2 regions of the Paenibacillus sp. FSL K6-2862 genome follow, and region 2 is predicted to be linked to the other one. Evidence: riboswitches for the same ligand, from Rfam matches in the RefSeq annotation. Region 2 holds a riboswitch; the other holds the start of a gene.
What was found. Region 2 has a riboswitch for glycine ahead of sdaAB (L-serine ammonia-lyase, iron-sulfur-dependent subunit beta). Riboswitches for the same ligand answer to the same signal wherever they lie in the genome.

Region 1 (3,307 bases), 4.7 Mb from region 2:
TCGGCCGGGAATCCGGCGCATATGAGCCTGGGATACAGCGAAATATCCACATGTAGGACCACCGAGCGAAGCGGAGATGCCAAGCGGCTGTGCATCACCGACAACGATGTCGGCACCCAGCTTGCCTGGAGCTTCGAGCATACCAAGCGCCAGCGGATTTGCGCTGACTACAAGCAGACCCTTGTGCGCATGCGCGAGGTCTGCAGCCTGTTTTACATTTTCCACGGCACCGAAGAAGTTCGGGCTCTGGATCATGACGGCTGCGGTATCATCCGATACGGCCGCTTGAAGGGCATCCCAATCGGTCACCCCGTTCTGATAACCAACCTCGACAATCTCCAAATTCAGACCGTGTGCATAAGCCTTTAACACTTGACGGGCTTCGGGATGAACGGTACGAGATACGATTAGCTGTTTGCGGCGTGTTGCCGCAGCGGCCAGATTCCCTGCTTCTGCAAATGCGGTCGCACCATCATACATACTCGCATTGGCTACAGCCATTCCAGTCAGTTCACAGATATACGATTGGAATTCGAAGATCGCCTGGAGCTCGCCCTGACTGATTTCGGGCTGATATGGCGTATAGGCAGTATAGAACTCGGAACGGGAAATGACATGATTAATAACGGAAGGGATGTGATGATCGTAAATGCCTGCACCCAGGAAACTGGCGTGTGTCTCAAAATTGGCATTCGCGCCGGCTTGCTTAGACATATGACGTGTCAGTGTGTATTCATCCAGTTTGGAGGAAACAGGCAGCTCGCCTTGATAACGAATCTCCTGCGGAATGTCCTGGAACAGATCTTCAATCGTGTCCACACCGATGGTTGCGAGCATGGCGCTCTGATCCTGTTCAGTCATGGGAATGTAGCGGTGCTTGCTCATGCTTGCTCAGCTCCTTGGGTAGGTGTCTTTGACGTACGTGTCCGTTTATGAAAAGGGGTCTTCACAACTTCGGCTTTCAGCTTTTTGCCGCGAATCTCAATCTCGAGCGGGGTGCCGAGTGCAGCATATTGGCTATTAATTAGGGCGAGCCCCAGATTGCGCTTCAGCGTAGGGGACTGTGTACCGGTTGTTACTTCCCCGATCTGCACGCCTTCTGCGTAGATAGGATAGTGGGGACGTGGAATCCCGCGTTCCAGCACTTCAATGCCGACCAGTTTGCGGGCAGGTCCATCATTCTTTTGCTGCAATAGCGCTTCGTGTCCGATAAAAGGTCCGGCATTCAGCTTCACAAACATGCCAACGCCTGCTTCCAGCGGTGAAATGGTCGGCGACAATTCCTGTCCGTAGAGGGGCAGCTTCGCTTCGAATCGAAGTGTATCCCGGGCACCAAGTCCAGCCGGAACCAGTCCGTGGTCAGCACCCGCCTCCATCAATCCGTTCCAGACCTTAGGGGCCTGATCTGCCTGTACGTATAGTTCGAAGCCGTCTTCTCCGGTATAACCGGTGCGGGACAGCAGCAGTTTTACACCACAGACCTCAGCATTCTGTACAAAACGAAAAGGCTCGATTATGGATACGTCGGTATCAGTAACTTTTCCGATGGTGTCTGCAGCAAGCGGGCCCTGTAGAGCCAGGAGAGCTGTTTCCGCGGAGTCATTCGTCATGCTCACCCCAGGGACCATGTGCTCCTGCAGCCATGCCCAGTCATTGTCGATATTGGAGGCATTCACGACGAGCATATAATGCTGATCTTCCAGCTTGTATACGAGCAGATCGTCCACTACGCCACCGTCCGGGTAACACATTAACGTGTATTGTGCCTGGCCGGGGACCAGGGTGGTCACGTCGTTGGTCGTCAGTTTCTGCAAAAATGCTTCGGCCTGTTCACCCTGCACCGTGAATTCACCCATGTGGGATACATCGAACAGTCCAGCCCGTTCGCGCACCGCTTCATGTTCCTTCTGAATCCCGCTGAATTGCACCGGAAGCTCCCAGCCGCCAAAATCGATGCACCGTACACCTTCATATTGCTGATAAAGTGGATAGAGTGGAGTTCTAAGCAAATTGGACATCAAATCACCTCGTTATGGCCGCTACCGGGCCGAGTGTATAACATGAATGATGCGTTCTTTTCTTGGATAAGTATGATTAAGGCTGCGCTGATGACAGCGCCGGCTCGATCCTGACTTTCGTTTTTTTGGGAAAAAGGAAAAGGACAGGCCAAAGAACCGGCATGCCAGAAGCACGCTGTATTCTTAGGCTCTGTCCTTGGTACCTGAGAGTTACCCCGCCAATAAGTTGCAGCAGGTTTCCCCTTGGGTGATCAAAACGCCCCATACAGGGCGAATAGATGCTCTCCAGAGTTGCGTCCCGTAAAAGTCCTTTTGCCTGAGAGATTCACCTCCCGCTTGTCGGGTGGTTTACTCCTTCGGCGTTACCGCATGCATCCAAGAGTTGGGCGTCACGGGTAATCTCTCCCTTTACATTCATCCGCGGGTGATGCACACAACAATTAACATTTACTCTCTCATTAAAACGTGAATCCACTATCGATGTCAAGAACGATATCACGAAAATTAATAAAAAACCGAATAATATTTATTAGTTTATTATTATTGTTCGTGTATATAAAAAGAGTGCGCTTACTATTCTAATATTACCCATTATATGTAGAGTGAGGGTGTTTGCGTTACAGGCTGTAATCATCAAAAATCAAATAATTTGTGAGGTATCTTGACATTTCATTCAAAAATATCTTACGCTATGTTCTGGGAAAAAGGTTGGCCGAAGGACGCATGCACTCATTAATGAAAAGCGAGGCGGATATCGATGAGCGAATTGAAAAGTGATTTCCTGTACAGTGAAGAGCACGAGTGGGTGCAAACCGTAGGGGAGGATACTGTACGGATCGGCATTACCGAGTTCGCGCAGCATCAGCTGGGTGACATTGTGTTTGTGGAATTGCCTGACCTTGAATCGGATGTAAAAGCGGAAGAAAGTATTGGTACGATTGAATCCGTTAAGACGGTTTCAGATTTGTTTTCTCCGGTAAGTGGTTCCATTATTGCCGTGAATGAAGCACTGCAGGATGCACCTGAACTCGTCAACAGTTCGCCTTACGAAGAAGGCTGGATGATCGAGATTCGTGTTGAAGGTGATTTGACAGCAGCGTTGTCTAAACTTATGAATGCTGATGCATATCGTAAGCAAACCGAGGAGTAGAATATATTTGCACTAAATAACCTTTATTAATCTATGATTTTTTATACATTGGACGGTCGTGCACGTCTTCAGAGTCTGTGTGAGCCTTAAAGCTCATGCAGGCTTTTTCGTGTTCTGAAAGACAGGATTGTTGCCAGAT
Region 2 (3,307 bases):
AAGAACCTGCTGTAGGTGTTGCCACAATCCGGCCCATCGATGCGTTGACTTCAGATACACACAAGGCATAGGCCATTGCCAGTGCGGAAGCGTCACCCGAGCAGGTTTCGCCCTGGCGAATATATTCGGCCATCTTTTTGCCGTCTCCGCCAGTCAAGCCACTGCGCGAAGTGGTGTCCTCCGTCAGTCCTTTGCGTACAGCCTCTTTCATCACCTGATAATATTCCGACATCTGCCGCACAACGTCCGCTTCCGGCGTATTGGTCTCCTGAACCTGCTCCTCGATCATTAGCCGGGCAATGGTTTTGGATTCAGCCGTACAGATCGTATTCAACTCATGCAAGTGCTTAAACCTCATCCGAATCAACCCCTCTCTTCAAATCAATGACGCGAATATCCAGCACATGATCCAGTGAACGCAAGCGTTCCAACATCTCGCCACTTGGTGCTCCGTCCATTTCCATCGCTGTTAGTGCTTCGCCATCCCGGGCTTTCCGGTCTACCTGCATATAACCGATGTTAACCCCTGAGGAGCTGATCGTAGACGTCACGGAAGCAAGCACCCCTGCCTTGTCCGCATGACGCAGAACGAGTGTGGGGAATTCCCCGCTGATCTGTACCCGGAAATCATTTAACGTATGCACCGACACGCTGCCACCGCCAATCGAAGCACCAACGAGTGAACATTGACGCTCACCGTGCCACAACTCAATTTTGACCGTATTCGGATGTGGAGCAGGCAGTCCGCTCGTGTAGAACTCAACCTCCATGCCCGCTTGTTCAGCATATTCCTCGGCGTCTGGTATCCGCGGATCATCAGTGACATAGTCAAGCAAACCACCAATTAACGCCAGATCCGTACCGTGACCTTGATACGTATCGGCAAATGAGCCGTACAGTGTCAGCCTGGCACGTTCAGGCGTACACCCCAGCCACTGCCGTGCAATTCTTCCCAGTCTCGCTGCCCCAGCTGTATGTGAACTTGAAGGCCCCGTCATCGACGGACCAATAATTGAAAAAACATCTTTAAATCGCATCCTGCACCCCTCCATATCGTCCTATCCATCCAGACATGCACCATAATGTTCCTTCATTACTGAATGATGACATCAAAAAAGGACAGTAGAAGGCCTTAGGCCCTCTCTCTGTCCTCGTTACCTGAGAGTTTCATGATCAGAGGCCGCCCCCATGGGGTACCCTTCTCATCATATACCCCTTGGGTGGCGCATTCGCGCACTCTCCAGAGTTGCGTCCAACGATGGTACATTTACCTGAGAGATTAACCACCTGCGCCGGGTGCGCAGCGGCTTGCTCCTTCGGTGCCTGGCAGCCTACTGAAACCAATGACCTGCCGAGGTCTCTCCCGCTCGTTCTCATCCGCTGTATCGTATATATTCGCTTGAACACATATCAAACGTTGTCCTTATAAGATTGATCATTCATATAACAGATTAATATGCAACACAAGTAATGTCAACAAAAGTAACGCATCATTATCATCTTGGCAAAATTCCTCTACTATTATATGCAGCTTTCCACGGAATCGTTCAGTTTCCAATAGGATATAGACTAGCTATGGAGAGATTTTGAGGAAGAGCTGTGATCCTTATAAACTGACTGTCTTGAAGGAAGCCAGCTCGTAAGCCATAACAGAAGGGCACCCAGCATCAGAACTGCCGAAACGACCGTATATACCGTTCGAAGAGAGATCACTTCGGCAACTACACCCATGACCAAAATCGAAATGACCTGCAATGCACTCAGCATGAGTCCAAGTACGCTGCTCATTCGCCCCATCAAGTCTACCGGTATATTATTCTGATAAAAGGTGACCAGTCCCGTGTTTGCTGGCGCCGAACACAAACCGAGCAAAATAAAGGCGAATGCGGCAAGTTCGAACGAAAACGAACGAGCGAACAGGAAATAACCAAGCGCAACCAAGAGCACGCCCCCGCCCATCATGTGGCGAATGGACAAATGTTTGGCGAACAACCAAACCAGCAGAGAACCCGCCATGTATCCAGCTCCAGTAACACTCATCAACGCACCATACTGTGACTCGGACAGGCTCATGACTTGACGGATAAACACCACTTCCTGTGCATCCAGCGACATGCCAATAACAAGAATAATCTGGAACAAGGCATAGATGCCCACCACATATCCTGCTTGGCGACTGAATAGCATCACGGCTCGCCAATCCTGGGCGATCAGACGAGGGGTTAGCCTTGTCCTACCGCTGCTCTGCTCTCCCGTGCCCAGCCTTGGCAGTAACATCAGGATAAGCGCCGATACTACAAAGGAAGCTGCATTGGCATAGATCGCTGCTGCAGGAGACAGATAAATCAACATGACTCCGGCTATGGCTGGGCCTGTAATAAAAGCACCTGAGCTGATCATTGCCTGCAGGGAATTGAATCGCTTGCGCCGCTCAGCAGGAACCAGTCGGGTGATGTACACCTGCGAAGAAGGTACGAATATGGATGACGACATGCTGACAAGAAACATGATGCCGTACATCATCCATAGACTGGGCATCAGCGGAAGCAATGCCACGAGCACAGCTCTCGCCACATCCGCCCCAATCATCAGCTGCCGCTGGTCGTAGCGGTCAATCAGACTGCCTGACCAGAACTTGGTGCATACCGATGCAATCGGCGAGATAATCCACAAGCCTGCAACTGCCGCCGGGGACTGTGTCATGTTAAGCACCATCAAATTAATGGCCACAATGTAGATAAAATCCCCCAGATTGGATATGCCTACTCCGCCCAGCAGCAAGCCGGCATGTCTCCATCCACCTGACTCGGCGCCCTTCCCTTTCCCCTGATCTCGATCATTGCTCATCCATCATATCCCTCCCGGATTCATTCCTTTAAATCATTCAATGCACTGATTTAAAACCCAATAATTGTATTATCTCCTATTTGATCCTTTTTCGCAGTAAAAAAATGGACAATGCCTGCGTCGATCATCATGTTTCGCAAGGCTTTCCGTACAGAAAAAAAAGACTGCCGTTAATCTGGCAGTCTCAAGTCGTTTTAATCTAAGTTACTTTTCTATATCATTTTTGGGCCAAATCCGAAGCCTGCCGAAACCATTCCTTTACGGCATTTGCCTGGCCATATTCCAGAAATATGGCTTTGAAGCCGCTGCGATTCACCATCAGCCTCGCCCGTACGGATAACAAGGACTTGCTTCGCTGTCTTCGGGTAGCCACAGTATCCACTGTGACCACATGAGGACGGCGCATCAGCGCTGTTCTGCGGGAGATGGCCCGGTGGCGAATGGTTAACAGCTTGCCCTG

Region 1: it holds a riboswitch for glycine, as region 2 does, so the genes downstream of both, gcvT (glycine cleavage system aminomethyltransferase GcvT) here and sdaAB (L-serine ammonia-lyase, iron-sulfur-dependent subunit beta) in region 2, are expected to answer to the same signal.

Annotation. Positions count from the first base shown of each region.
Region 1 covers NZ_JBBOSN010000001.1:5,178,580-5,181,886, reverse strand. The annotation lists gene gcvPA (aminomethyl-transferring glycine dehydrogenase subunit GcvPA) at 1-885, opposite strand, end outside; gene gcvT (glycine cleavage system aminomethyltransferase GcvT) at 882-2,018, opposite strand; glycine riboswitch at 2,207-2,309, opposite strand; glycine riboswitch at 2,313-2,436, opposite strand; gene gcvH (glycine cleavage system protein GcvH) at 2,776-3,168, shown strand.
Region 2 covers NZ_JBBOSN010000001.1:467,349-470,655, reverse strand. The annotation lists gene sdaAA (L-serine ammonia-lyase, iron-sulfur-dependent, subunit alpha) at 1-358, opposite strand, end outside; gene sdaAB (L-serine ammonia-lyase, iron-sulfur-dependent subunit beta) at 348-1,037, opposite strand; glycine riboswitch at 1,144-1,246, opposite strand; glycine riboswitch at 1,251-1,376, opposite strand; gene MHB82_RS02275 (MFS transporter) at 1,570-2,847, opposite strand; gene MHB82_RS02270 (PH domain-containing protein) at 3,065-3,307, opposite strand, start outside.